Regions from separate parts of the Shewanella sp. MSW genome, predicted to be linked through region 3. Evidence: predicted binding sites of a transcription regulator. Region 3 holds the regulator's gene; each other region holds the start of a gene.
The links. The regulator sigma-54, encoded in region 3, starts transcription at its own class of promoters, with help from an activator protein. The targets are predictions, from matches to a motif close to GTTGGCACGNNNNTNGNNT.

Region 1 (10,085 bases), on a different contig from region 3:
TGGTATCAAAACAGCCATATGGTCGACAGGCCTGAATATATCGCCGATGCTTCCTTGTATGAATGCCGCTTGCTGCTCAGTGCCATGGCGCGCTTAGAGCGTTTCAGCCCGGGTGTCCTGCAGAACATGCGCCGTCAGGGGGTCATGTTGGCTTTACTGGAAAGAATGCAGCAATTGCAAAAGGCGGCCTGAGGATATTCGGTCGCTGTTACCGTGCATTTTGCGGCCATGATCCGTCATCGGCAGGCTTTTTATTCAGGGCTCCTTTGGGGGCCCTGATGGTTTTTGAGCCATTATTCTTTAGTCTAAAAGCCGGTTTCCTTGCTTGTTATTCCAATACGCCATTCGTTAGAGTCGTTATGAACCCTGCGCCCAGGCCGCAGTGAAAGCCGATCATTGCCGCTGTTTTTGATGCTTTTCAGACGCTGTCAATATGGCTTCACACTGTGAGGGGAGGGCCGTCGGCTCAGGGTGACAGACTCTTCCTATAACGATAAAACAACGCACGGAGGCTTAGATGTCTGCCAACAAGACAAGCAAGCAACTCAATGATTTACCTCTGTCACAGAGCCGTTATCTGGGGCACAGTAATACTCCCTTGATAGACAAGACCATAGGTCAGTATTTGCAGGATATCTGCAACCGCTATCCGGACAATACAGCTGTGGTGATGCATCATCAGCAACTGCGCTGGAGTTATGCGCGCTATCTTGAAGAGATAGATAAGTTGGCCACAGGCCTGTTGGCACTGGGTATCGGCCCCGGGGACAGGGTCGGGATCTGGTCGCCCAATAATATCGAGTGGTGTCTGACTCAGTTTGCCACCGCCAGAATTGGCGCCATCATGGTGTGCATCAACCCGGCTTATCGCCCGGAAGAGCTGGAATATGCACTTACTAATGTGGGCTGTAAGGCTCTGATCACTCACGATAAGTTCAAGTCCAGCGATTACCTGGCGATGCTGAATGAGTTGGCGCCGGAGCTCAGTGATGCCGAGCCCGGTAAGCTGGTGTCCAGTCGTCTGCCGGAACTGCGCTGCGTTATTCGCACCGGCAGTGACAAGACGCCGGGCATGCTGAATTTCCCCGAGGTATGTGCCATGGGCTCTGAGGCGGAATATGCCGATCTCAAAGGCATAGGTGAGCGTCTATCGGCCAATGATGCCATCAACATCCAGTTCACTTCAGGCACCACGGGTAACCCCAAAGGCGCCACGCTGACCCACCATAATATTCTCAACAACGGCATGCTGGTGGCCGATGCCATGGGCTTTGGCCCGGATGATAAGCTTTGTATTCCAGTGCCCCTGTACCACTGTTTTGGCATGGTGCTGGGGAATCTGGTGTGTCTGGCCAAAGGCGCCACGGCCGTATTCCCATCCGATGCCTTTGACCCTACTACTACCCTCAAGGTGGTCGAGCAGGAGCGCTGCACTGGACTGCACGGGGTACCAACCATGTTTATCGCCGAATTGGAGCTGGCCAATTTCCAGGATTATGACCTCAGCAGTTTGCGCACCGGGGTGATGGCCGGCGCCACCTGTCCTGAGGAGTTGATGAAACGGGTGCATAAGCTGATGCATATGACAGAAGTCGTTATCGCTTACGGCCAAACTGAATGCAGCCCGATCAATAATATGACAGAGGTGGAATCTTCATTTGAGAAACAAGTCACTACCGTTGGCCGGGCTCTGCCCCATACCGAGGTGAAGATCATTGATGAATTCGGTGAGATTGTACCTATAGGGCAGCCGGGGGAAGTATGTAGCCGAGGTTATTGTGTGATGCAGGGTTACTGGAACGATCCGGCCAAAACCCAAGCCACCATAGATAAAGAAGGCTGGCTGCATTCGGGCGATCTCGGAGTGATGGACAGCGAAGGATATGTACAGATAGTCGGTCGCATCAAAGATATGATTATCCGGGGCGGTGAGAACATCTATCCACGGGAGATTGAAGAGAAACTCTACACCCATAGTGAAATTCAAGATGCTGCAGTATTCGGGGTACAGAGTGAAAAATACGGTGAAGAAGTGTGCGCCTGGATCAAGATACGTCCCGGCAGTACCGTCACTGAAGATGAAATCCGCCACTTCCTGACCGAGAAGGTGGCTTATTTCAAGGTGCCGCGTTATATCAAGTTTGTTGAACAATACCCTATGACGGTCACCGGCAAAATCCAGAAGTTCCGCATGCGTGAGCTGATGTATGAAGAGCTGCACCGGGATATCAACGCTTGAGTCATTTAAACCGCAACAGTAAAAGAGAAGCGCCGCATTGCGGCGCTTCTTTATGGTCATGAATTACTTGCCGAATGGAATCGGTCTAGGGGTGTCTTTGTTGGATGGCGGCAGAATGGGCATTTCTACCTTGGGCTGTTCGCCGGTCAGCGACTTGAGGAAAGCCACCATCTCTTGGGTTTCTTTCTCGGTCAGCTTCTGACCCAACTGGATATCCGACATGGTGTTGACCGCCTCTTCCAGCTCCCAAACACTGCCGTCATGGAAGTAGGGGTAGGTGAGTTCAATGTTACGCAGTGTCGGCACCTTGAACACCATCTTGTCGGCTTCCTTACCCGTTACCGCCTTGCGGCCTTCGGCAGGGTTATCCGTGTGGAAAGGTTTGATAAGTCCCATCTTCATATACATGGTGCCACCGACCGCCGGACCATTATGGCAAGCGACACAGCCCTTGTCCTTGAACAGCTGATAACCCGCTTGGGCTTCGGCGCTGATGGCATTTTTGTCGCCTTCCAGATACTTGTCAAAGGGGCTATTGGGGGTCACCAGTGTCTTTTCAAAGGCGGCAATTGCATCTGTGATCCTGTCGATGTTGACCTCTTCAGAGCCGTAAACCTGCTTGAAGCGGGCGCGGTAAGCCGGCATGGAGGCAACGGTTTCGGACGCCAGTTCATGAGTAAATCCCATCTCCTTGGGGTTGGCTATTGGACCTGCGGCCTGTTCTTTGAGATCTTTGGCGCGGCCATCCCAGAACTGTGCCAGCATATAATCGGCGTTCAATACGGTAGGCGAGTTGATAGGGCCTTCTTGCCAGGCATGACCGATAGAGGTTGGCAGGGCATCTACCCCTCCCATTGAAAGATTGTGACATGAATTACAGGAGATAAACCCGGACTTTGATAATCTGGGTTCGAAGTAAAGCATTTTTCCGAGTTCGACTTTTTCCGGCTCGGTGATTTTCACCGGCTTGATAATTTCGATAGGCTCAGCCGCCTGAGCCGCAGTCATCCCGAGGGCTGCCGTTACAGCCATGACCAGTGCTTGATATCTCATTGCTATCACCTCTAATAGGCTTACTTTGTGTGTGGTTATTTGCCCATCATAGTGATAGAAGGAGAGCTTTGACAGCTGTTAATATCGATTGGCTCTATCGTTGATTTAGATAGGTTTTTTGTGATGATTACCGCGGTTTTAGCCTCCAATTTTAGCTATCTTACCCAAATCGAACTTTTTCACATTTTCATCTCTCGTCACACTTTGGTTTAAAGTGTGCGGTAAGCTGTATTTTTTGTGTCCGGCGCTGATTGAGACTGGTCGCTGCCAGACATCGACAAGCTATACTCTGTTAACTTCCGGAATGCTTATGGGGTTGGCCTTGGCATATGGAGTGACATTATGGCAAAAACAGCTATTACCTTTTTCGGCCGTTCTGCGCTGCACGTCCTCTTGTTGTTGCTACTTTATAGTGGCAGCTCTTCTGTGCGCGCCGATACCCTGCAATTGAGCTCGCTTAATTGGCCCCCCTACACAGGTCAGATGTTGCAACAACAGGGAGCCTGTGTTGCCGTGGTCAAGGCGGCACTGGCCGCCATGGGCCATGAACTCAAAATTAATTTTTACCCCTGGAGCCGGGCAGTGAAGTTGGCAGGCATGCCTGGTTCACCCTATCTTGGTTATTTCCCCGAGTATTATCACCAAAGTGATAAGTTTATCTTTTCCAAGCCATTAGGCTTTAGTCAATTGGCCTTGGTGGAGCAATCCCAGCGGCCCGTGAGCTGGCAACAGTTGCAGGACTTGCAGCGTTACAATCTCGGGGTGGTCAAGGATTATGTTAATACCGAAAGTCTGGATCGGGCCATGGACTCAGGCCGGCAACCCTTCGAGCTGGCCAATTCCGATGAACAAAACCTTCGCAAATTGGCGGCCGCCAGAATTGATGCCGTGGTGATCGATGCCAATGTCTATCGTTACCTGCTGCGGCAACAGGGGATGGAGGAGTTGGAGGGCAAGCTTAAACTGAATCGGCAATTGCTGGCCAGCAAGGGCTTGCTGGTAGCTTTTCGAAATTCCGAAGAGGGACAACGCTGGCGGGATATTTTCGACCAGGGGCTGGCCCGTATCGATGCCAAGAGCATATTGGAGCAACACTTAAAGTATCATTGAGTTGTCATCCAAAGCGGCTAAATTGAGCACTTTACCCCAGATGGACGTGTCTGTGACAGAAAGTGCCTATGAGCTTGAACTGCTTGCCGAGCTGGAGCATAAATACCAGCAACACTTGAATGCCAGGTCTTTGGCCCAAGTCGGCTTTGCCGGGAAGACGCACGATGTGCGGGCGCTGGAGCTGGGGAACCCAAACGCCGGGGTGCCCACTGTGCTGTTCGTCGGCGGCGTTCACGGGATAGAGCGCATCGGCAGCCAGGTGATACTGGCGCTTCTTGGCAGCCTGTTGACCCGCTGCAGTTGGGATAAACATCTGCAGTTGATGTTAACTCAGATACGGCTGGCGTTTGTACCTGTGTTGAATCCCATCGGCCTTATCCGGGGAACTCGCGCCAATGGCAATGGGGTCGATTTGATGCGCAATGCTCCCATAGATGCCCGCGGCTCAGTGACTTTTATGGTCGGCGGTCAACGGCTTTCCCGCCATCTTCCCTGGTATCGGGGCCGCAGCAATCAGCTGGAAGCCGAGACCCGGGCGATTATTGACTACAGTAATGATCTTATGGCCCGCGGCAGCAGCTTGATTGTGCTCGATGCTCACTCAGGTTTTGGCCTGGTGGATCATATCTGGTTTCCCTTTGCCTGTAAGGACACGCCTTTTGCCCGCTTGGGGGAGGTGTATCATCTAAAGCAGTTGTTCGAAATGAGCTACCCCCATCATTGTCATTATCATATTGCGCCTCAAAGCCGCTTCTATCGCACCCACGGCGATATTTGGGATTATTTGGTCAGTTGTAACCCCCAAGTGCCTTTCCTTCCTTTAACGCTGGAAATGGGCTCCTGGGCCTGGGTTAAAAAGAATCCCAGGCAATTGCTGCGCTTCTCCGGTTATTTCAACCCTCAAAAGCAGCACAGGCTGCAGCGTATTTTACGGCGTCACTTTACCCTGATGCAGTTCTTGCTCGATGTGGGGTATGCTCAGGTACTGGAACAACTGCCTGAACTTCATCGACATCACCTGGACTATCAGGCACGAAACTTTTGGTATCCACAAGCGGCGGAGAAACCAAGTCATGACTGAGCAGCAAACCTGGGTGCTGATCCGTGGCCTGATGCGCGATAAACGTCATTGGCAAGCCTTTGCCGATAATCTGCTGGCGGCGGGGTTTCGGGTGGAGCTCATCGATCTGCCTGGAAATGGCGATAGGGTGGCGGATATCAGCCCCTGGGATATTCAGGATTATGCAGACTTTGTTGCAGATGAACTGCTGCGGCGCAAGGTGGCTAAATGCCGAATATTGGCTATTTCCATGGGCGCCATGGTGGCCATGGAAATAGCCGGGAAAAATGACGCTGAAGATGGCCGCCAAAAGGAGTTTCAGATTGAGGGGCTTTTATTGCTCAACAGCAGCGCCGCCGATCTTTCGCCTTGGTATCAGAGATTTCGGCTGCAAGCCCTGCTGCGAGCCTTGTGCTCCAGAGTCAAAGGTGAGGGCATTCAATGGCGCGAGGCGACGATTCTTGCGCTTACCAGTCTTGCCCATGCCAAAGATAAGTCTCTGTGCCGTCACTGGAGCCAACTGGCGCTTGAGGCCAAAACCACACTCGCCAATGGCCTGCGACAAATTGTTGCCTCGGCACGCTTTCGCTCCCCGGCTAACTTGCGGGTGCCGGCAGTCATTGTTTATGGCTGTGATGATCGCCTGGTTTCGCCCAAGTGCAGCGTTCGCCTGGCGGCCAAATATCGACAAAAGCCGATTCCTTTTTGCCGCTGCGGTCATGATGTGGCGTTGGATAGGCCTGAGTTATTGCTGGAGTTGGTGCAGCGTTTGAGTCGACAAATGCCTTAGACTTGCTTGGGGAAGTTTGAGCCCAGGTCAAAATCGAGTCAGATATCCGACCTGGGCTTTGTGATTAGTGGGAGGCGACCACTGTCTTGCCTATGGGCGTTAAAGAAAGCAAGGCCAGCTTCAGATGCTGAATGCCAAAAGGTATGCCTATGATGGTGACAAAGCAGGCCAGGGCGTGGGTCAGGTGGCCTATCGCCAACCAAATTCCGAACAGCAGGAACCAGGTGATGTTGCCGACCATACCCAGGGCGCCGGTGCCCAAGTCTTCGCGGCCAGAGAGCCTGTCGCGGTTGATATGCTCCTGACCGAAGGGCCAGAATGCCAGTTCACCTATGACAAAACAGGCGCGGCCGAATGGGATACCTATGATACTGATAAAACAGAGCAAGCCGACAAACCACCAGGCCAGTCCCATGACAAAGCCGCCAAGAATAAACCAGGCAATATTAAAAATAAGACGCAAAATAGCCATTGAGTGCTCCTTTAAATGGCGGATCAGCCGCACAGTTTTACTGTAAAGCTTGGGGATATTTCGATTAATAGCCAGAAGCGTGCCATAATTATAACCTGTTGAATAATATGGGTTGTTGCTATTTCTAAGCCTGGGCGGATGGCGGGGATTGGTGATTTATACCAATAAGTGGCGATAATCATCATAGAGCGAAGCCGCAATGAATTAGCTACCAAGCCATCACTTGGTTGGCATAAAGCCTACTGGTGCCTGTGAGGATTTGTGGCCTGAACCCTGTCCTCCTTGGCGGCAATCACATACAATAGCTATCCCTTGCACACCTTAGCCTTGAAATATATCGCCACTGCCATGCCTTTAGCCGATTTCAAACTGGATAAAACCCCGGTTCAAGCCTTTGAGTTTCGGGGACATCAGCTGTTTATCAAGCGCGATGATCTACTTCATCCCAGTTTCAGTGGTAATAAGGCGCGCAAGTTCCGTTATTTCCTCGACCATGACTTTCCCGGTATCAAGCGCCTGATAGGTTATGGCTCGGCCCAGGCCAACTCACTCTACTCTATGGCGGCGCTGGCCAAACTCAAAGGTTGGCAGCTGGACTTTTATGTGGATCACCTGCCGGACTGGTTGCAGCAGCGCCCCCTGGGTAACTATCGCGCCGCGTTGGAATTGGGCGCACGGGTGATTGCCGTAAAGAATACGCCCAAGGCCGAGTTGATGACCGGCATGACCCTGGAGAACTTTGTCAGGCAGCATATTGTACCTGAGTGCGAGCACAGCCTGTTCGTTCCCGAAGGGGGCCGCTGTAGTTATGCCGAATACGGCGTGGCTCAGTTGGGCGCCGAGATTTTACAGTGGCAGCAGCAACAGGCTGCCCATAACCTCAAGCTGTTTCTGCCATCGGGAACTGGTACAACGGCACTGTTTCTACAGAAGTATTTTTGTGAGCAACAGGCTGATATTGAAGTGCTGACCTGCGCCGTGGTCGGCGGAGACAGTTACCTCAAGACCCAGTTGCTTGAGTTATCGCCCGATGAGGCATTGCATCCAACTATTGTTACACCTGAGCGTAAGTATCATTTTGGCAAGTGTTACCCCGAGTTTTACCAACTTTGGCAAGAGCTGGAGCAAAGCGGTATCCGCTTTGAGCTTTTGTACGATCCGCTCGGCTGGCAAGTGTTGCTCGACTTCTTGCAACGTGAGGGCGACTGCCAGGTACTGTATCTGCATCAGGGGGGGCTCCTTGGTAATGAGTCCATGCTTCCCAGATACAGGCGTAAATTCGGTTGAGTGGGAACCTTGACTTCAGATCAGCTGGTTGCGCTTGAGGATCTTATGAGTACGCTCTGCCAAACGTTGCAAGGATTTGAGATCGGCAAGCCCAGGCACCTCGTCATCGAGACGGGACTCCCAAAAGCATACCTCAGTGTCCAACATCTCCAACATTTTCTTGGAGCAACCCAGGCATTTCCCACCGCATAGGCTGGCTTCCGGCAAATTTAATGGAATACAACGCCGGATCTCGCCCAGCAATGAACGCATCGCTTCCGTGGTATTCGGTTTAATGGATCCGGGTTTAGTCGCGCTGCTTTTAGCGGCTGTGATGGATTGATTCAAGACAACACCGACAGATGAGTTTATTAAGCATCAGCTTAATTCAAGTGGAAGGCTTGGATAATGATCTGGCGCTTGATTTACTGTTTATCGCCATTTGGTCAGGCTGCTTCCCGGGATCACGGGAAAAGGCCTTGACCAAATGTGATGTTTACCCGATTGCTGCTGGATAACAGTCCAATCTGCCTGAGCGCTCGATACAGTGAGAGGATAGGGGTATCGAGTGGGTATTTCGACAGTCTTACTTATTGGCGCTCAGCAACCACTTCATAAACTTGAGGGTTTCTGTACGCTTTGAGAAGGTTTGCTTCTTCTTGCCTTTGCTGTCGGTAAAGGCGATTGAGTTTTTGTTGATGGAAATTGAATCTACAGGAAAACTTACTGCGATTTCATGTCCGTTTACTTTGTATGACATAGGCCACACTCCTTATTTCTGTTAGCGCCGGTATTGGCGTATATAATCTTAACTATAGAAAATCCTTAGCATTTATTGCGAAAGATGCGTTGGTTGACTATTGAATGTACCCAGTTTGTCACCCTTTATCAAGCCCCCCGATAGACTGAAGTGCATAAAGGCACTTCGGGTGTCAGTAGAACATCAGACCATCGCCGCAGCACAGAGTTCACCACAGCTGTGTGACATTTCAATTAAACTCAAGAATTATTAACTGAACGGACTTACTTAAGAGGCCTGGAGCGAGATGGGACGAGCTGAGGATACCTTAATAATTCAGCTTATTGTATAGATAATTTACTACAAGTCAAGCAGTATAAATATTGGGCCGACATATCCGGAACTACATGTTTCTGCTACTCTTTTTTCTGATGGTGCCAATGGTTCCCTGACGCACTTTGGCTTGAACACAACTTGAAGTGATTACACCGGATGGATTGGTACCTTACCTTATAGTGGCAAGGAGTGCGTTAATGAATAGAGTGTTGATTGGCATAGGATTATTTATTCTTTTGCTCTGGCCAGGGTTGTGCCCGGCGGTCGAACCTGAGCCGGAAACGTCAAGCGAGCAAAGTGCTGCTGGGGCTTATGAGTACCGCGATCCCTTGCTCCGGGATACCCCCAGAGGTGCCCTGCAGGGCTTTATGCATTATGCCCGAGAAGGGGATTATCAAACCGCGGCCGAGTATCTGGATCTGCGTTTTCTTCCCGCCGGTATGACTGCGGAGCAGGGGCCACTCTATGCCAAGCAGTTGCTGGCGATTATCGAGCGTAATCTCTGGCTCAATCCTCAGGAGCTTGATGATACCCCAGAGGGTAAAACCGACGACAAGCTGCCCGCTTACCGGGAGGGGTTTGCCCGTTTGGAAGCCGAAAAAAAGGCCTATCAGCTCCTGTTGCAGCGGGTGCCGAGCTCTGAATACGGCAGTCTGTGGAAGGTTTCCAATGCCACGGTTGCCAAGCTCCCAAAACTTTACCAGGCCTTGGGCTATGGCCCTGTGGTGGAGTGGTTTATCGAGCACATTCCTGAAGGACGCCTGTTTACCCTGAATCTTTGGGAATGGGCCATGATGCTGGCCTATCTGGCGCTGGCATTCTTATTCGTGGTGCCTTTGACCTGGTTGCTGCAATGGCCACTTTCACGTTCATCACACCCGCTCAAGGCTGAATTGGGCGCCTTTATTCGCGGCCCACTCAGGTTCTTTGCCGCTGTGGCACTCGATAGGGCCATGCTTGCCAACAGTACCTTGAGCGCTGCGATGCAGGAGATAGTCAACACAGGCTTTTTCTTTATTC
Region 2 (10,085 bases), on a different contig from region 3:
ATCCTTGGATTTCCCTTTGCGGGTTACCAGCTGCAGTTCGGTCTTGACCGTTTCCGGACGCGGGATCTTGTCGCAGATCTTTAGCGCCAGGTTTTCCTTGACTCTCCCCAACTTACATCTGTAAGTAGGCAAGTCTTCAATCTTCATCACTATATGCTCAGGCAACTCAACCGGGATCACATCACCGGCCTTAAATTCCATCACTTCTCTTAAGGTCATCTCTTTTTCAAGCAAGCGCGCATCCAGCCCCACTTCGACATCCATGATCTCGTCTTTCAGCGCTTGAGACCAGCGCATATCGGTATCTTGCTTATCGCTTTGAACCCCGGCATCCAGCAACTCCCGGATTGGCTCGATCATAGAATAAGGCATGGTGATGTGGAAATCGCCACCACCACCGTCTACCTCAATATGAAAAGAGTTCACCACCACCACTTCGGTCGGGCTAACGATATTGGCCATCGCCGGGTTAACCTCTGAGTCCAGATAGTCGAATTCGACATCCATCACAGGCGCCCAGGCATCTTTGTAATCTTCAAAAATAATCTTCAACAGCAGTTGCACTATGCGCCGCTCTGTCGGGGTGAACTCCCGTCCTTCAATCTTGGCGTGGAAACGGCCATCACCACCGAAGAAGTTGTCCACCAGAATGAACACCAATCTGGCTTCCATGGTGATCAGTGCCGTGCCCTTGAGCGGACTAAAGCGCACCATATTCAAGCTGGTTGGCACAAACAGAGTGTGCACATATTCACCAAACTTGAGCATCTGTACGCCGTTAATGGAGACTTCGGCGGCCCGGCGCATCATGTTGAACATGCTGATCCGCAGGTGACGGGCAAAGCGCTCGTTGACAATTTCCAGGGTCGGCATCCGGCCACGGACGATACGATCCTGTGAAGAAAAGTCATAGGACTGAGCTTCAAGAGTCGACTCCTGCGAATCATCTTCTTCGACGTCGTCCACGCCATGCAGCAGCGCATCAATTTCGTCTTGGCTTAATAAATCACTCACGATATTGCCTTCGCCTCTTGTCCCTGTTACTGCATCACAAAGCCGGTAAACAGCACTTTCTCAACCACTTTTCGGCCTGTTACCGGTTGCAGCGTGTTTTGCACATTGAGCAGCGCCAACTGCCTGAGCTCATCCTTACCCGCCTGGCTGCTGAGCTTTTCGACATCGGCACCGCTGAAGGTAGTCAGCAGTGCATCTTCAATCAATGGAACATGCTTCCTGATAGTGACATCGTCATCACTGCCCCGCACCATAAGCTGCACCTTAATCTCCACCAGCCTGGAACGGTTGGCCCCCGGCAGGTTGAACAGAAATGGTCTGGGCATAGCGACATAGAAGGCTTCCCTGCTGTCGTTGACCTGAGTGACTTCGGTACCCTGCTCCCCCTTGGCTGCATCGTTCGCAGAATCATCTGAGCCACCCAGGAAAAACCACAAGCCAGCGCCAATCAGCAGCAACACCACCAGACCTATGCCACCGAAGATAAAGAGTTTCTTTCTACTTTTAGGCGCCTGCGCCTCTTGCAGCTCAAGCTCTTCTTGCTCTGCCATCCTCTTTCCTATCCCTTAATCAACCGCACTGCCCGCGGAAAAATGCCATCCCTATAGGTTACCTGCTCAGGCGTAATAATCTATACCCGAGCCATAACTTGTTGTGTGATTTGTGCTTTGTACCGTTTCTTCGACGGAAATTTCACCGTTGGTGCTCTCCTGGGCAAAACCACCGCCATTGCCACCTTGCTGCTCGCCTTGCTCACGACCACCTTGGGAAATATGGCTATCGGCCAGGTTCATTCCCTGCTCCTGCAACATTTCTCTCAATCTGGGCATAGCCTGTTCCAGCATATCCCGGGTTTGCGGTTGGGTGACATGGAACTGCACTTGGGTCTGATCGCCATGCACCTGAACCCTGACCATCATGGCTCCAAGCTCAGGTGGGTCGAGACGAATTTCAGCCTGTTGCACACCATTACTGACCATGGTGATCAACTGTTGCCGCATCACGGGGGCAAAGCGTTGCACCATATCGGCGGTTTGCAGTGATTGCTCCATCCCCTGCCTCAACGACAGTTGATATTGGGCCATCTCTCCCCGCTGGGGAGGCTGTAATCCTTGTTGATGCAGCTGTTGCTGGAATGGGCTGATATCTGTCTGGGTTGATGCCGCATCACCCTTGAGCGCCTGATGTATGGCGTCACTCACAGGGCTTCGCACCTCGGCAGCAGTCTGAGTACCTTTCACCTCAGCCTTGACTAAGCTGGCGAGAACATCCTTGGCGACAGCTTTGTCACTCTTGCCGTCAGCGCCAACAGCCGTTGCCGCCGCGGTCACCGCAGCACCCAACTTGCCGGCAGTATCTGTCTTGGCATTATCGGCAATTACGCTTTGCGCCAAGATCTTGTCACTCTTTTCCTCTGTGGCATTGAGCACAGCTTCACGAACCACAGCTGCCATACCATCCTGAGTCGCCGCCTTACGCGCTGACTTATCAGCATCCGCCCAGCCCATTTGTTGCTCGCCTTGCTGAGACTTGGCCTTATCTGCCATAACCGTCTTATCAAGAGCCAGCAAAGGAGCATCTATAGTTTCATCCTCTGCTTTGCTATCGCCTTTGCTTGCCGCTTCCTGATCAGTATCGGCCAGTTTGGCACTGTCTTGTTCACTCTCGTCGCCTTCGTCAGCGGTAATCAGTTCTGCGCCTTCCAGACTATCTGTCACTACCATGCCAAGCTCGACACCACTCTGTTTAAGGTTTTCCAAGAGCTTCATCTGCTCTTCGGGAGACATGGCCTTGATCTCATCTTCCTTGAGCCCGGTGAGAGCGGCAATCTGTGTTAGCAGACTTTGCTCATCGACTTCGGTGGCCATAGCGGTGACCATAGTGCCGTCTTCAGACGGCAAGTTCTTGCCCATGGCTATCTGCCCCAAAATGAGCGAGACATCAACGGCCTGTTCAGCATGGAGGTTTTCACTATCAAGACTGCCGCCGGGAAATGTCGGCTTAACGCTTTGTGAGTCGAATGAAAATTTAGTCTGCGCCTGTTGGTAAGCGGCGAAAAAAGCTTCGTTATCAGTAGATTGTAGTGCATCTGTGGCGGAAACTCCCTTGCCGCCCGCATTGCCGATCAGGATATTGGATAACTGCTGCATGCCTTCCTCCAGCACCTAGGCCCTCAATAGATAAAGATAGGCCGAGTCAGAATTAATGTCTCTGTCTCAAATAAAGCAAAATTCACGCCAACAAAAAATATAGAATGGATTCTTAAGGAATTGTCCGGGAATGAAAGTCTGTGGAAGCTCAGTGGTTCAGCTTGCGACGAAAAAACTGCTGGGAAGCAAACTCATCGATGAGTTTCTGCTCCTGTTTGGCGGCTTTGGCTTCGGCCTGCAGGGCTTTTTTCTCCAGCAACATCTCCACCGCCTTACGCTTTTGCTGCTTCTCCAGCCAATGTTGCTGCCGATAGCCCCGCTGCTTATCGGCCTCGGCGACCACGGCAAGTTGTTGCCCTATGGCATCATCTACCTGACGAACAAATCGATGAAACTGCTGGTAATAGGAGGCGCCAATGCTCTGCCCCTGCTGGGCATCGAGTTGCTTCATATAGTCGAGACGGTATTCCTGCAGCGCCTGCAGCTGAGACTTGCGCCTCTGGCATTCCATTTGCGCGGCTTTAAGCTGCAGTGCCGCCTGCTCTTCGGCTTCGACCGCCAGTTTCAACACTGTGTGCAAAGGATCGGGTTTCGCCATCTGTATTACTATTCCTTAAAATTGCCTGCCTTGCGGGCCTTAACCCGACTCTCTCAATCAGGCTCTGGCTACCCTATTCTCAGCACTTTTTTGTCGAGCCCCAAAACCCATGCACAGAGTGATATTACACCTTACATTGGGCTGCAAGCTGCCCCAACATCTGCTGGCAATCACTGAAACTAATAGCATCGCGCATCCCCTGCCGCAAAAAGGCGTTCATGGCGGGTTGCAGGCGTATGGCGTTGTCGATACGCGGATCCGAGCCTTGGGAATAGGCACCGATGGAGATCAGATCCCGGTTTTGCTGGTAGAGCGAATACACCTGCTTGACGCGCCGCATCGCTTCGAGGTGCGCCTCACTTATCACCATAGGTGCCACCCGGCTGATGGAAGCTTCAATGTCTATCGCCGGATAATGTCCTGAGTCGGCCAAGGCCCGCGACAGCACTATGTGACCGTCCAAAATGGCCCGCGAGGCATCGGCAATGGGATCTTGCTGATCATCCCCTTCGGTAAGCACAGTATAGAAGGCAGTGATCGAGCCCTGCCCTTCACCGCCATTACCGGCGCGCTCCACCAAACGGGGCAACTTGGCAAATACCGAAGGCGGATAGCCTTTGGTTGCCGGCGGCTCACCGACCGCCAGAGCGATTTCCCGCTGCGCCTGGGCATAACGGGTCAGGCTATCCATCAACAGCAGAACATCATAGCCGAGATCGCGAAAATACTCGGCTATCCGAGTCGAGGTTTCGCAGGCGCGAAGGCGCATCAAGGGAGAGGTATCTGCCGGAGCAGCTATGACCACAGAGCGGGCCCGTCCCTCTGCGCCCAGGATCTCTTCGATAAACTCTTTTACTTCCCGGCCACGTTCCCCCACCAGGCCAACCACAATAATGTCGGCCGTGGTGCCGCGGGTCATCATGCCAAGAAGCACACTCTTACCCACACCGGAGCCGGCAAAGAGCCCCATACGTTGGCCCTTGCCCACGGTAAGCATGGCATTGATGGCTCTGACGCCTACATCGAGCGGTTCGGTAATCGCCCGTCTGGCCAAGGGGTTGATTGCCGGGCTGTGGCGCGAGGCTTGTTCGTCTGTGTGCAGGGCGCCCATACCATCGAGCGGCTGGCCGTTACCGTCCAGCACCCGACCAAGAAGACTCAAACCAACGCTGAGCCCGGTTTGCTCACCAAGCGGCATCACTTTGGCTCCGGGCAGCACGCCCCTGAGTTCTTCCACCGGCATCAGATACAATAGCTCATCGTCAAAACCTATCACCTCGGCAATAAGCTTACCCGCCATGGTATCTATGGCACAGAGACTGCCGACCGGCGCCCGGCAACCACTGGCTTCCAGCGTCAGGCCAACCACCCGCACCAACTGGCCGCTGGCAACCGCTTGAAACGGCGCTTGCTTTTCGGCCAAGTGTTTGAGTTCACTCAGCAGTTGGCTTCGGCGCTGCTGCATCATGAGCGTCTCCTTCGCTGGGCTGTTCGCCCTCTTGACTTGCGGTCTCGGCCTTGTCGCTCACAACGGCTGTTTGTTCATCTGCAAGCGTTTGCCCCTGCTCGCTGTCCGGTATAGGCGGGCTTATCCTATCGTCTATTGCGGCCTGCTGCTGAGCAGCCCTTTTCGCCAACATGGATTGTTCGGCTTCAAGATTGGCAAACACCCCGTCCAAACGGGTTTCCAGACGCATATCCACTTGCGAGCGTTGGCTGTCCACCACACAATCGCCCCGGTTGAGGCCGGGATCGGCTTCCAGTGTCCAGCGGTTACGTGCCAGTTGTTCTTCACCGTAGAGCTCGCTGACCAAAGCCATATCTTCGGGATGCAGGCGCAGATTCACTTTCTGCTCCTTGAGTGGCAGGGCATCTATCCCTTGCCTGAGCGCCGCCAGTATATGTTCCGGATGGGTTTTCAATTCATGGGCAATAAGATTGCGCGCCAAAGTGCCGACCAAGGTCAGTAGCGATTCTTCTATCCGGGTATCCAGCAGCGCCAGCGGCGCCTCGAACTGAGCGAGCAAAGCATCGAAACGTTCTATCATGGCGGCGGCCTGCTGTAGGCCTTCTTCCCGGCCTTGCTCAAGCCCCTGGGAAAAACCTTCACTGTGGCCCTGTTCCAAGCCCTGAAGACGCCCTTCCTCCAGGCCTTTGGCCAGCCCTTGCTCCTTACCTTCGGCAAAACCTTCCTGCTCGGCTTGCTCGCGGATAGATTCGATTTCAGCCAAAGTCGGTGGCGAAATAACTTCTTCGGCAACAGCCTTGGGCTCTATGCGTCCAGGTTTGTGACCAAACAGGTTACTCGGCTTAAGCGGCATGGCGTCACCCACATCGGGCAACTGCCAATGAACAAACTCGTCTGCTTCATCCGGCGGCAAAATATTGTGGGACACCTTTTTGTCTGTCATTCAACTCGCCTGTCAGAGGAATTCTTCACTGCCGCCGCCACCGAGCATAATCTCTCCGGCATCGGACAAGCGACGGGCGATGGACAATATCTCTTTCTGGGCCACTTCCACTTCGCTGATACGAATTGGCCCCATGGCCTCGAGATCGTCACGCAGCAATTCGGCAGCACGTTTGGACATATTGCCGAGGATCTTTTCCTTCAATGGCTCATCGGCGCCCTTGAGCGCCTTCATCAGTACATCCTGCTGCACTTCCCGCAGCAGCGTCTGAATACCACGGTCGTCGACATCGATGAGGTTTTCGAACACGAACATCAAGTCCTGGATCTGCTGCGCCATCTCTTCGTCGGACTCGCGCAGGGTTTCCATCAGTTGGCTCTCCACCCCGGTATCCAGGTAGTTCATAATGTTGGCAGCAGCCTTCAAGCCACCCATCTTGGCGGCCTGGGCGCCACCCTGACCGGCAAACTGTTTCTCCATGATGTCGTTAAGCTCCTGCAGTGCTGCAGGTTGCACCTCTTCAAGGTTGGCGATACGCATCATCAAATCGAGACGGGTGTTTTCCGGGAACTGGGCAAAGATTTCCGCCGCCTGATCCGGTTCAAGATAGGACAAAACAATGGTTTGGATCTGCGGGTGTTCGTTCTGGATGATAGTCGCCACCTGTCTGGCGTCCATCCACTTGAGCGAGTCGAGGCCTTTGGCGCCACTGCCCATGACAATCTGCTCGATAAGGTTACCGGCCTTGTCTTCACCCAGCGCGGTAGTCAGTGCCTTGCGCACAAACTCTTCGCTGTTAAAGCCTATGGAGGAGTATTTCTGGATATCATCCAGAAACAGCTTGTGAACCGCAACCACCTTCTCCTGGCCGAACTCCTGCATGGCCGCCATGGCCATACCCACCTTTTGAACCTGTTTGGGTTCCAAGTGTTTGAGAATAGAGGCCGCATCGGCTTCACTGAGACTCAGCAACAAAATGGCGGTCTTCTCAATCCCGTTGAGATTCTTGACGTCGAAGCCGCTCTCGGCTGGTTTATCCGCTTTTTTTTCAGGCATCTTCTTGCAACCAGTTCTTCACCACTTGGGTGGACAGTTCAGGTTCATTGGCCACCAGAGCACGTATGGCCTTAATCATATCATCATCTTTGTGCAGATCCGGTATCAGTATCGAACCGTCATCGGCATAGCTGTATTCACTTTCAGGGCGGTTGAGCATGCCCAGGGTGTCGGCAGCGTACTGATCTTCAATATCTGCCAGCTCATGCCCCAGCGCAGGTTCATCCGGCATATTCTGGCCATCGGGATAGATGAGGCGTTTGAGCATGGGACGCACCACGAACAGGATAAGCACCAAAATCACCAAGGCACCTATGCCGAGTTTCATCGCCCGCCAGAACCAGGGCTGCTCCCACAGAGGTGGCTCAGGCAAATCTTCAACCAGTTGATCCATAAAGGGCACAGTCACCACTTCTATCATGTCGCCCCTTTGGCTGTTGAAGCCAACGGCGCCTTCCAGCAAGCGACGGATATTGGCCATCTCTTCACCTGTGCGAGGCACTCTGGCGACCTGACCATTTTCACCGGCAGCACCTGCCTTGTAGTCGACCGCCACTGAGACACTGACCCGGCGTACCACACCTATCTGCTGACGGGTATGGCTGATGGTGGTATCCAGCTCAAAATTACGGGTCGCTTCCCTATGGCTGTTGCCTGAAGTAACACTGCTGCTTTCTGCGGCATCGGCAGCGTTTTCAGGAATATTGGACTCCATCGGCGGCTGATTGGAAAGGGCTCCGGGGATGCCGCCACTGCTGCCACCAACGCTGTTGTTTTCCACTGTCATTTCACTGCGAAGTGATGGCAGATCCGGGTTGAAACGCTTGGCTGTTTGCTCGACGGCGGTGAAGTCCATGCTGACATCCACCTGGGAAGTGAAATTTTCCGGGCCGAGGATCGGCATCAGAATCGAATCTATCTTGTTGCGGTATTCGTTTTCTTTTTGCTGCACCAGCTCAAGCTCGCGTCTGGCGCGGGCAGATACCCCATCCTGACTGCCTGAGTTCAGCAAGCGGCCGTTGGAGTCTGTCACAGTCACCCGGCTGGGATCCATGTCATGAACTGCAGAGGCAACAATATCTACTATTGCATCAACCTCTTCCTGGCCCAAACCGCCCCTGCGAGTACTGACCACCACTGTGGCACTGGGTTTGGCGCGATTGCGGGCGAATACATTTTCCTTTGGCAGCGCCAGGATCACCTTGGCACGGCTGACACTATTGAGCTCTTCAATCGCCCGCGCCAGATTCATCTCCTGACTCTGCTTCAGCCGGGCTTGTTCCATCCGCTGACTGACACCAAAGCCGGAATCCTGGCTCAGATAATCCTTGGCATCGGCGCTGGAATCTATACCGGCGCGGCTCAGCATCATCTTCACGTCCTGGTACTTGTCTTCAGGCACAGTAATCACATCGACTTCAATCTTGTACGGCACCCGGTTCTTATCCAGTACATCGAGAACCTGTACCATCTCCTGGGTATCCATCTTGCCCAGTGGCCGATATTCAGGCTCCTGAGCCCAAATCATCACAAATACCGCCAGTGCCAGACAGATAGCCAATGCCAGGATCATGGTGATCTGCCGCAGCATATCCACTCCCCCGAGGGAGCCCAATACACCCGACTTATTTTCCTGTTGGGCCCCATCCAGCGTAGTTCCAGCGGCGGAAACATTGGATCCTGCTACTAATTCTGTGCTCACTGTGCGTTCCTGTTATCCGGGATCTGTGATGCAAGCAGGCCTTAAACAGGCATGCTCATAATCTCTTTGTAGGCTTCAACCAGCTTGTTGCGCACCTGCACTGTGGCCTCGAAGGCAACGCTGGCTTTCTCGCGGGCAATAACAGTGTCAGACAGAGACACAGTGGTGTCGCCCATCTCCAGCCGGGTGGCCAGATTGGATGATGTGCTTTGCAACTCACTGACATTGCCTACGGCCTGGGCCAGTAATTGGCCGAAATCAGTTCCTGAGGTATTGCCCACCTGACGTACAGGCGAAGACTGAAATCCCGTTGGGGCAATTTCACCTTTAAGTGATTGCATTTCCTGCAATAAAGAATTGGCACCTATTTGCATCTTCTCACTCCTGTCGTCAGCGAATTGACGAAAAACCTGGGTTACCGGACTCTATGCAATTAGTTTGCCAAAAGTGGAATAATCAAAATTGAGAGAGCTAAAGGCCCTGAATTCAAGCAGAGCCAGAGGAAAGACAAAAGGATTGGAAAGCGGCCTGACGGCCGCTTTGGGAGATGACTCAGGCGGGCACCTCTATGCCCATCTCACGCATACGCGCCATCTTGTATCTGAGAGTGCGGGCACTGATCCCCAATTTCTCGGCTACCAGCTTGCGACTGCCCTGACACTGGGCCAGAGTCTCGAGAATAATCACATGCTCCTGAGCCTTGAGCTCATCACCGAGCGCCTCAGGCGTTTCCTGGGCTGTGGTATCTCGCAGCGCAACATCCTGCAAATCGATAATGATATCGCCGGCTTCTATCTGCCCTTGATTCAAGATCAGTGCACGCTGGATCACGTTATCCAGCTCACGGACATTCCCCGGCCAGCGGTGGGCCAACAAACGCCGCACGGCAGCATCGCTAAGAGCTGGAACCGGGTTAATTGCCGCATTTTCGGCATGGCGTGCCAACAGATGCTTGGCCAGCGGAATGATATCCGCCGGTCTTTGATTCAATGCCGGCCAGGCAAGCGGGAACACATTGATCCTGTAATAAAGATCTTCGCGAAACTCGCCCTTGGCCACCATATCTTTCAGATCCCGGTTGGAAGTTGCCAGTACCCGGACATCGAGCTTAATGGTCTTGCGGCCCCCCAGGCGTTCAACCTCACGCTCCTGCA
Region 3 (10,085 bases):
TCGATAAAGGGCTATCCAGGTCACCACTATGGCAAAAACAAAACTTTTAATCAGGCAGTTAACTATGTCCTGCCGCCATTCCACCGCGGCCTGCAGAATCGACCAGAAGGCGCCATTGTCTATGCCTTTCCATTCAACCCCAACCAGATAACCGCCATAGATACCCACAGTGGTAAACATCAAGGCCAACAACGGCATACTGATCACCCCGGCCCAGAAGCGCGGCGCAATCACCTGCCGCAGCGGATCTATCGCCATCATCTCCAAACTGGAGAGCTGCTCTGTGGATTTCATCAACCCCAGTTCAGCGGTCAGGGCCGAACCGGCGCGGCCGGCAAACAGCAAGGCGGTAACCACTGGCCCAAGCTCCCGGAGCAAGCTCAGCGCCACCATGGGGCCCAGGCTCTCTTCAGTGCCAAAATCCACTAAGATGTTGTAGCCCTGAAGCGCCAGTACCATGCCGATAAACAGTCCGGAAACCAAAATGATCACCATGGACTGCACACCGACGACGTACACCTGCTTTATCAGCAATGGCAAGCCTTTGCGTGGCCGTGGCAGCTGCACCAGGGCGCCCCAAAGCATCACCCCGGCCTTGCCGAGCCCTGTTATCAGACCCAGTGCATTGCGGCCAAGATTGGCTATCGAATCAGTCAAACTCACCGAGCAACTCCTTCTGATAATCCTGCGCCGGATAGTGGAAAGGCACTGGGCCGTCCGGCATACCGTCGATAAACTGCCTCAGCTGTGGATTGTCGGCCTGCTTGAGCTCGGACGGAGTACCATGAGCTATGATGCGCTTGTCGGCAATCACATACACATAGTCGGCAATGCTCAGCACTTCGCCCACGTCATGGGAAACCACCACAGAGGTGAGATTCAAGGCATCGGACAACTCTTTAATCAACTTCACCAGCACTCCCATGGAAATGGGGTCCTGACCGGCAAATGGCTCGTCATACAGCACCATTTCCGGCTCGAGCGCTATGGCACGGGCCAAGGCAGCCCGGCGCTGCATTCCGCCGGAGAGTTCGCTCGGCATCAACTGCGCCGCGCCGCGAAGTCCTACGGCTTCAAGCTTCATCAACACTATGCGACGAATGATGGCTTCCGGCAGCCCTGAGTGTTCCCTGAGAGCAAAGGCCACATTATCGAACACATTCATGTCGGTAAACAGGGCACCGCTCTGGAACAACATGCTCATTCGCTTACGAGCTTCAAACAGCTCGTGGCGGCTCAGCTTGTGAAGATCCTGACCATCGAACAACACCTCGCCGTGATCCGGAGTCAACTGCCCGCCGATGAGCTTCAGCAGCGTAGTCTTGCCTATGCCGCTGGGTCCCATGATGGCAGTGACTTTACCTCTGGGAATCGTGAGGCTTATCTGCTCAAAAATCACCCTCGATCCACGACTGAAGCCGAGATTATTGACCTCGACCAGGGGAGAAGGATTTTGCTGCTTGCTGGATTCCGGCATCAAAATGAAATGGAGACCTTGTCTAGTGGAATTCAAGTTACGGCGCGGCTGTAGCACCACGGCACATATGGCCCGCCGTTATAAGGCTTGATACTGCCGCAGGCTTACTGAATTGACGCTGAATGGCGCCCGGTAACCCGTCTGGCCAAGCCAAAGATAAGCGATAAATTGTACGCAATTGAGGATAAGCGCACAACTGAATCAATAGTATCGCGCCGTGATACTTTCAATTTGTAGCAAATACGGCGAAAATGCACGCCAGAATCCGTAGCTTTATTTACTGCATGTTATTCAATATTTTCTTGCTGCTCGCCGGCTTGTCCGTCCTGGTCTGGAGTGCCGATAAATTCGTTTATGGCGCCGGGGCTTTTGCCCGTAACCTGGGGTTACCCCCCATGTTGATAGGACTGACCATAGTCGCCATGGGCAGTTCGGCCCCTGAGATGTTCGTTGCCGCCAACGCCTCCATGGCCGGCATGCCGGATACGGCCGTGGGTAATGTGCTGGGCTCCAATGTCGCCAATGTCAGCTTGATCCTGGGGTTGACCGCCCTGCTCGGGGCTATTGCCGTCAGCTCCAAGACCCTGAAGCGGGAGATCCCCATGATGCTGGGCGCCACAGTGCTGGCGGGTTACTTCCTGCACGATCAGTATCTCAGCCGCAGCGAAGGAGTTATTTTACTGGCGCTGTTCTTCGGCCTGATGGGCTATCTTATCTGGCATGCACTGACCAATAAGAATAAGGATCCACTCGCCGATGAAGCCGATGCCGAGATCCCCAAAGATGTGCCCACTGCCAAGGCAGTACTCTGGTTGATCATAGGCTTGGTACTCTTGCCACTGTCGGCAGACTGGATGGTCGAAGGTGCCGTGGGTATTGCCAAGTCTTTTGGGCTATCGGATCTGGTTATCGGTCTGACCATCATTGCCGTGGGCACCAGCCTGCCGGAACTGGCAGCCTGCGTAGCCGGTGTGCTCAAGAAAGAGGACGACTTGGCCATAGGCAATATTGTCGGCTCCAACCTGTTTAATATTCTGGCGGTATTGGCAATACCCGGTCTTATCGCCCCGGGCGTAATCGACGCCGCAGCGGCCGGACGCGACTTTTATATGGCTTTGGGCACCAGTTGTGCCCTGGCACTCCTGGTGCTGAGCACAGGTAAACAACGTGAACTCAAGCGCTGGCACGGTGCCTTACTACTGATAAGCTTCATTGGCTATCAATACAGCCTGTTTCAATCCCACTAGCGATGAAGGGCAAAAAGACGAGAGACAACTATGGCAGAAGCTAAGCAACTGCGCCAATGGGGCCGCAGAGTAATAGATATCGAGAAACAAGCACTGGATAACCTGTACCAGTTTGTTGATTCCCCCGAGTTCGCCCAAGCCTGCGAACTGATCCTCAACTGCAGCGGCAAGGTGATAGTGATGGGGATGGGGAAATCGGGCCATATAGGCAACAAGATTTCTGCCACCCTCGCCAGCACGGGCACCCCGGCATTCTTCGTTCACCCGGGCGAAGCCAGCCACGGCGACCTTGGAGTGTTGAGTGAAAACGATATCGTATTGGCTATCTCCAACTCGGGCGAGTCCAGCGAAATTCTAACCCTGATCCCCGTCATCAAGCGCCAGGGGATCCCTATGATCTCCATGACAGGCAAGCCAGAATCCACCATGGCTAAGCTGGCGCAGCTGCATCTATGCATCAAGGTGCCGGAAGAAGCCTGCCCGCTGGGCTTGGCCCCCACCTCCAGCACCACGGCCACCCTGGTGATGGGAGACGCCCTGGCGGTCGCCCTGTTGCAGGCCAAAGGCTTTACCAAAGACGACTTTGCCCTGTCGCATCCCGGCGGCGCTTTAGGGCGCAAACTGCTGCTCAAGGTCAGCGATGTAATGCATAAAGACGAAGAACTGCCGTTGGTCACAGAAGATATCTGTATCACAGACGCCCTGTATGAAATCTCCAAGAAGGGTCTGGGTATGACCTCAGTAGTCAATCAGCAGAAGCAGCTTGTGGGTATTTTCACCGATGGTGATTTGAGACGTGTCATCGACGCCGGAGTCAACCTGCGTACCACCAAAATAAGCGACGTCATGACCCGGGATTGCATCACCAGTGGTGACAATATCCTCGCGGCGCAGGCGCTCAAGGTGATGGACGAAAACGACATTAACGGCCTTATCGTCATCAATGGCGCCAATGAGCCGATTGGAGCACTCAATATGCTGGATATGGTCAAGGCGGGGGTTATCTGATGAGTCATCAAGGTTTTTACGGACCCATAAGCGAAGACAACTGGCAAAGAGCCGCCAAAATCAAGCTGCTTATTTGTGATGTCGACGGTGTCTTCTCCGATGGCCGTATCTATATGAGCAACAGCGGCGAAGAGCTGAAGGCCTTTCACACCCGCGATGGCTATGGAGTGCGCTCGCTGCTGTCCTGCGGCATTCAGGTGGCGGTGATCACCGGCCGCAAGTCCCAGATAGTCGAAAACCGCATGACGGCCCTGGGGGTAGACAAGATTTATCAAGGCATAGACAACAAGCTTGAGCCCTATGAGGCGCTGCTTAAACATTATGACCTCAAGCCTGAACAAGTGGCCTATATAGGTGACGACATTGTCGACCTGCCGGTGATGAAGCAAGTTGGACTGGCGGTTTGCGTGGCCGATGGCCATCCTTGGGTAAGGCAGCACTGCCACATGATCACCCAGATTACCGGCGGCCATGGTGCGCTGCGGGAGCTGGCGGATCTTATCCTGCTCAGTCAGGACAAATTTGAAAATGCCCACGGAATGAGTATATGAATAGGGTCACTCTGGCCATTATTTTGTTTTTCTCCACTGCACTTATCCTTTACTGGCAGGTGCAGAACAAGCGCAACGCCCAACAGAGCGAGGCGCCGGTGGATGTTGTGCGGCCGGACTTTGTCGCCGATGACCTGCGCTCAGTCAACTTTGACGAGCAGGGCAATGTCGCCAGCAGGGTCGCGGCGGCACACATGGAACACTATGAAGCCAATGAGAAGACCTTCTTCAACCAACCGGTTTATCTGGTCTATCCGGACAAGGGCGAAGCGCAGTGGCGCCTGTCTGCCAACGAGGGCAGGCTCAATCGCAAGAGTAACCGAGTGGTACTTGAAAATAATGTTATCATCGACGCCATTAGCCCCAATGAACCGATCCAGAGCCTGAAAACCAGTTATGTGGAGCTGGATCTGGACACCATGATCATGACCTCAGATCGCGAGATCCTGATCGAAGGCAGAGACTTTAATATCAAGGGATCCGGCCTGTATGCCGATCTCAACGCTCAGCAAGTAAAGCTGACCAGTCAGGTGAAAGGAACCTATGAAACCAAGTAAGCTTTTTATCGGTGCCCTCTTGTGCATCACAAGCCTGTCGGCGGTGGCCATTGAAGAAGATCTGCTGCAAAAAGTCGAGATCAGCGCCGCCAATCAGTTTGCCGATATCAAAAACAAGCGCGTGGTATACGGCGGGCCTGTCACAGTCACCCAGGGCAGTTTGAAGCTGCTGGCCGATGAACTCACGGCTTACACTGAGGACAAGAGTGGCGAGCGGATCCTGGTGGCCAAGGGCTCACCTGCCACCTATACCCAGAAGCTGGAAGATGGCCGTCAGGCCAGTGCCAAGGCCAAAGAGATCCACTACAACATAGACAGCCGCATCATGACCTTGATAGGTCAAGCCAAAGTGGAACAGGACGGCAGCGAAGTAACCGCCGAGAAGATAGTCTACGACATCAACAAGCAGCAGCTGGAAGCGGAAAGCAGCGGCAAAGGCCAAGATAGGGTAACCACTGTTATCCAGCCGGAAAACTATCAGGATCTCAATAAGAAAGAACAGCAGCAGGAGCCGCAATGACCAGCACCCTGACGGCACAAAACCTGGCAAAGAGTTACAAGAAGCGCAACGTAGTCAAAGATGTCAGCCTATCGGTCAATACCGGCCAGATCGTGGGGCTGCTGGGCCCCAACGGGGCGGGCAAGACGACTACCTTCTATATGGTGGTTGGCCTGGTGCAGAGTGACAAGGGCCGTATTTTCATTGACGACGACGAGCTGACCTTGGATCCCATGCACCTGCGTGCCCGTAAAGGCATAGGCTATCTGCCACAGGAAGCCAGTATTTTCCGCAAGCTGTCGGTACATGACAACATCATGGCCGTACTGCAAACCCGCAAAGAGCTCAACAGCGACGAGCGCGAGGAACAACTCGAACAGTTGCTGGAAGAATTCCACATTACCCACATACGTGACAGCCTGGGGATGTCCCTCTCCGGCGGTGAACGCCGCCGGGTGGAAATCGCCCGGGCATTGGCCGCCAATCCACAGTTCATTCTGCTGGATGAGCCGTTCGCCGGTGTGGATCCCATCTCAGTTATCGATATCAAGAAAATCATCGAACAGCTTAAGTCCCGCGGTTTGGGGGTGCTGATCACAGACCACAATGTTCGCGAAACGCTCGACGTTTGTGAGCGAGCCTACATTGTCAGCCATGGGCAGTTGATTGCCGAAGGCACACCCGCTGAAATCTTGGACAACCAGCAAGTGCGTGCTGTGTACTTAGGCGAACAATTCAGGCTATAGTTAGGATCATGTCATCCGGCGGCAATTCCGGGTATTATAGTTTGTTATTATTGAATTTTTTCCTTGAAAAATAACGAGTAGGGATTAGCGGTATAATGAAAGCGTCACTCCAGCTCAAATTGGGTCAACAGTTGACCATGACACCTCAGTTGCAGCAGGCAATTCGCCTGCTGCAACTGTCGTCCCTTGAGCTGCAGCAGGAAATCCAGGAAGCCTTGGAAGCCAACCCTCTGTTGGAGATGGCCGAGGACAACCAGGATGACGCTATCGACGACAACCACAAGGAAAACGACGCCGGCGAATTGAGCGTCAAGCAGGAAGATGGTTCCACGGTAGAAACCTCAGAGGCATTGAACAATGAGTCTATGCCGGATGAATTGCCTATGGATACCACCTGGGATGAAGTCTTTACCGCCGCCAGCGCCTCAGGGCCGGCTATGGGCCGTGAAGATGATATGCCCTTCCAGGGAGAAACCAGCGAAGGTCTCTATGAACACCTGGAATGGCAAAAAAACCTGACCCCGTTTTCCGATACCGACGACGCCATTGCCACCGCCATCATAGATGCCATCGACGAGCAGGGCTATCTAACCCAGAGCACTGAGGAGATCCTCGAAGCCATGGGCAACCCTGAGATTGAGCTCGATGAAGTCGAGGCGGTACTCAAGCGGATCCAGCACTTCGATCCCATCGGCATCGCCTCCAGAGATCTGCGCGAATGCCTGCTGATCCAATTGCAACAGTTCAACGCCGACACCCCGCATCTGGCCGACGCCCGCTTGTTGATTGACGAACATCTGGATCTCATCGCTACCCGCGACTTTCGCACCCTGATGCGTAAGACCAAGCTCAAGGAAGATCAACTGCGTGACGCCATCAACCTTATTCAGAGCCTCAATCCCCGCCCCGGTTTGCTGGTGCAGCCGATGGACGAGGAATATGTGATCCCGGATGTCAGCGTCTGGAAGAAGAGCGGCCGCTGGGTAGTGGAGCTCAATCCGGACTGTATGCCCAAACTCGGGATCAACCAACAGTATGCTGCCATGGCCCGTAGCGCCCGCAGCCAATCAGACAGCCAGTTTATTCGTGGTCATCTTCAGGAAGCCAAATGGTTTATCAAGAGCCTGGAGAGCCGCAACGATACCCTGCTCAAGGTGGCCAACTGCATAGTGCAGTTCCAGCAGGGATTTTTTGAATATGGTGAAGAGGCCATGAAACCCATGGTACTCAACGATATTGCCGAGGCGGTCGAGATGCATGAATCGACCATCTCCAGGGTCACCACTCAAAAGTATATGCATACCCCGAGGGGAATATTTGAATTGAAGTACTTCTTCTCCAGCCATGTCGGTACCGAAGATGGCGGAGAATGCTCTTCCACGGCGATCAGGGCTTTTATCAAGAAGCTCGTGGCAGCGGAAAACCAGAAGAAACCTTTGAGCGACAGCAAGATGGCACAACTTCTGGCAGAACAGGGAATCAACGTTGCAAGACGCACCATAGCCAAGTATCGCGAGGCTATGATGATACCACCGTCGAACCAGCGTAAGAGTTTATAAATCCACAGTTGGAAATTGGAGGAATCTTTCTATGCAAATCAACCTGACAGGACATCATATCGAGATCACCGACTCACTGCGTGACTATGTGGAAAGTAAGTTTTCGAAACTTGAACGCCATTTCGAACAGATCAATAATGTGCACGTTGTGCTCAATGTACAAAAACTGCAACAGATTGCCGAAGCCAAGATCAACCTCACAGGCGGCGAAGTCTATGCAACTTCTGAACATGCCGACATGTATGCCGCCATCGACGTTCTGATTGATAAATTGGATCGTCAGGTCATTAAACACAAAGAAAAGCTGACAAAACACTAACGATGGAACTGAGTACCATCCTGCGGCCGGAGTGCACTACCTGTGCCACTCCGGGCAGTAAGAAAAAGGTACTGGAGCTAATTAGCGATCTCGCCAGCGCCCAGTACCCCACCCTTTCCTCTCAAGCGATTTTTGAAAGCCTTTTGGCCCGCGAAAAGATGGGGAGCACAGGTATAGGTAATGGTATTGCGATTCCGCATGGCCGGCTGCCTGATATCACAGAGCCGATTGCCGTGCTGGTCAAATGCGAAGAGCCTATCGCCTTCGATGCCATAGACAACCAACCGGTGGACATACTGTTCGCCCTTCTGGTTCCCGCAGATCAATGCCAACAACATCTGAGTACCCTGTCTGCCATGGCTGAAAAGCTCAGCGACAAAGCAATACTCAAGCAGTTGCGTAAATCCCGCGATGAAACAGAACTCTATCAGGTGATCACAGGATGAAACTCGCTATAGTCTCAGGCCGCTCCGGTTCCGGAAAATCCGTTGCCCTCAGGGTACTGGAAGACCTGGGTTACTACTGTGTGGATAATCTGCCCCTGCCCATGATAGGCAGCCTGCTGGAAAACCTCCGAGGCAGCAATGATCTGGTCGCCATCAGCATAGATGTGCGCAACATGCCGGATCAGGAAAAAGTGCTGGAAAAACAGTTGGCAGCACTGCCGGAAAACACCCAACTGACCAGCTTCTTCCTCAACGCTTCCGATAAAGTACTCCTTAAACGCTACAGCGAAACCCGCAGATTACACCCCCTATCCAAGAGCACTGTCTCGCTGCAAGATGCCATCAAGCACGAAGGTAAGTTGCTGGAGCCTATGTCGAAACTGGTGGATCACTACATAGATACCTCGGCACTGAATATCTATGAACTCAGTGACAAAGTGCGAGAAATTCTGCTGGGCAGCGTCGACAAAGAGTTGGTGATCAACTTCGAATCGTTCGGCTTCAAGCACGGCATGCCCCAGGAAGCCGACTTCATGTTTGATGTGCGCTTTCTGCCCAACCCTCACTGGGAGCCGGCGCTCAGGCCACTGACCGGGCTGGATGAAGCTGTGCAGGAGTTTCTCAGCCGCCAGCCACTGGTGAACAAGTTTATCTGGCAGATAGAAAATCTATTGGAAACTTGGCTGCCGCACCTGGAACGCAACAACCGCAGTTACCTCACCATAGCCATAGGCTGCACCGGCGGCCAGCATAGATCTGTCTATGTCGCTGAGCAGCTCGCCAAGCGTTTTGGCAACAGCAAACACAAGGTACAGGCCCGTCACCGGGAGCTGAGTAATGGCAAAGGTTGAACGGGAAGTCACCATAGTCAATAAGCTGGGCCTGCATGCCCGCGCCGCCACTAAGCTGGCGGTGCTGGCCAGCGAGTTCGAAGCCGATATCACCCTGATCCAAGGCGAGAAAAAAGCCTCGGCCGCCAGTGTGCTTGGGCTCTTGATGCTGGAAACCGGCCAAGGCAAGAGTATTCGCCTCATCGCCGAAGGCCCGGATGCCGAACCCGCGATGGACGCTATCTGCGCCCTGATCAACGCCCGTTTCGACGAAGCCAGCTAAAGCCTTAGCGCTGCACTCTTTGTTTCTATAACACCCCAGTCTTGAGGTAACATATCCTCGCTTTGCATCACAGGGGGAACTGCATGCCAATAGAAGCGCTCGACCAAGAGCTGACAGAACAACGTCTTACTCAACTAAACCAAGCTCTTAGCAGTGGTATGTTCGTGCATGTGCGCGACATGCTGCAGCGAATGACGGCTTCGGATATCGCCTTTATTCTCGAATCTTCACCGCCGCGTACCCGTCAGGTACTCTGGCAACTGGTGGATCAGGAGCAGAGCGGCGAGATCCTCGAAGAGCTGGGTGAGGATATGAAAGACCAGCTGATCAGCCTTATGAGTCCTGAGCGTTTGGCGCGGGCGACCGCGGGTATGGATACCGATGACCTGGCCTATGTGCTGCGAAGCCTTCCCGATACCCTCTACAAGCAGGTACTGCACTCCATGAGTGCCCAGGACAGGGCCAGGGTCGAACAGGCGCTCTCTTATCCGGAAGACAGCGCCGGTAGTCTGATGAACACAGATACCGTGACCCTGAGGCCTGACGTCAATGTCGATGTGGTG

Region 1: a site for sigma-54 is predicted at 6,793-6,811, ahead of AYI96_RS01265 (YccF domain-containing protein). Genes of this name have one in related genera too.
Region 2: a site for sigma-54 is predicted at 3,238-3,256, ahead of AYI96_RS15180 (flagellar hook-length control protein FliK). Genes of this name have one in related genera too.

The regions. Positions count from the first base shown of each region.
Region 1 covers NZ_LVDR01000001.1:295,439-305,523, forward strand. The annotation lists gene AYI96_RS01235 (DUF6508 domain-containing protein) at 1-192, shown strand, start outside; gene AYI96_RS01240 (AMP-binding protein) at 518-2,239, shown strand; gene AYI96_RS01245 (cytochrome-c peroxidase) at 2,303-3,292, opposite strand; gene AYI96_RS01250 (substrate-binding periplasmic protein) at 3,635-4,402, shown strand; gene AYI96_RS01255 (M14 family zinc carboxypeptidase) at 4,455-5,483, shown strand; gene AYI96_RS01260 (alpha/beta fold hydrolase) at 5,476-6,252, shown strand; gene AYI96_RS01265 (YccF domain-containing protein) at 6,317-6,724, opposite strand; gene AYI96_RS01270 (pyridoxal-phosphate dependent enzyme) at 7,073-8,011, shown strand; gene AYI96_RS01275 (hypothetical protein) at 8,027-8,263, opposite strand; gene AYI96_RS01280 (hypothetical protein) at 8,577-8,750, opposite strand; gene AYI96_RS01285 (mechanosensitive ion channel family protein) at 9,263-10,085, shown strand, end outside.
Region 2 covers NZ_LVDR01000014.1:103,855-113,939, forward strand. The annotation lists gene fliM (flagellar motor switch protein FliM) at 1-1,014, opposite strand, end outside; gene fliL (flagellar basal body-associated protein FliL) at 1,041-1,565, opposite strand; gene AYI96_RS15180 (flagellar hook-length control protein FliK) at 1,632-3,164, opposite strand; gene fliJ (flagellar export protein FliJ) at 3,313-3,762, opposite strand; gene fliI (flagellar protein export ATPase FliI) at 3,887-5,227, opposite strand; gene fliH (flagellar assembly protein FliH) at 5,196-6,173, opposite strand; gene fliG (flagellar motor switch protein FliG) at 6,186-7,229, opposite strand; gene fliF (flagellar basal-body MS-ring/collar protein FliF) at 7,222-8,931, opposite strand; gene fliE (flagellar hook-basal body complex protein FliE) at 8,973-9,305, opposite strand; gene AYI96_RS15215 (sigma-54-dependent transcriptional regulator) at 9,484-10,085, opposite strand, start outside.
Region 3 covers NZ_LVDR01000003.1:336,465-346,549, forward strand. The annotation lists gene mlaE (lipid asymmetry maintenance ABC transporter permease subunit MlaE) at 1-663, opposite strand, end outside; gene mlaF (phospholipid ABC transporter ATP-binding protein MlaF) at 650-1,477, opposite strand; gene AYI96_RS04710 (calcium/sodium antiporter) at 1,762-2,724, shown strand; gene AYI96_RS04715 (KpsF/GutQ family sugar-phosphate isomerase) at 2,755-3,732, shown strand; gene kdsC (3-deoxy-manno-octulosonate-8-phosphatase KdsC) at 3,732-4,283, shown strand; gene lptC (LPS export ABC transporter periplasmic protein LptC) at 4,280-4,840, shown strand; gene lptA (lipopolysaccharide transport periplasmic protein LptA) at 4,827-5,360, shown strand; gene lptB (LPS export ABC transporter ATP-binding protein) at 5,357-6,085, shown strand; gene AYI96_RS04740 (RNA polymerase factor sigma-54) at 6,181-7,644, shown strand; gene hpf (ribosome hibernation promoting factor) at 7,676-7,963, shown strand; gene ptsN (PTS IIA-like nitrogen regulatory protein PtsN) at 7,966-8,409, shown strand; gene rapZ (RNase adapter RapZ) at 8,406-9,260, shown strand; gene AYI96_RS04760 (HPr family phosphocarrier protein) at 9,247-9,522, shown strand; gene mgtE (magnesium transporter) at 9,606-10,085, shown strand, end outside.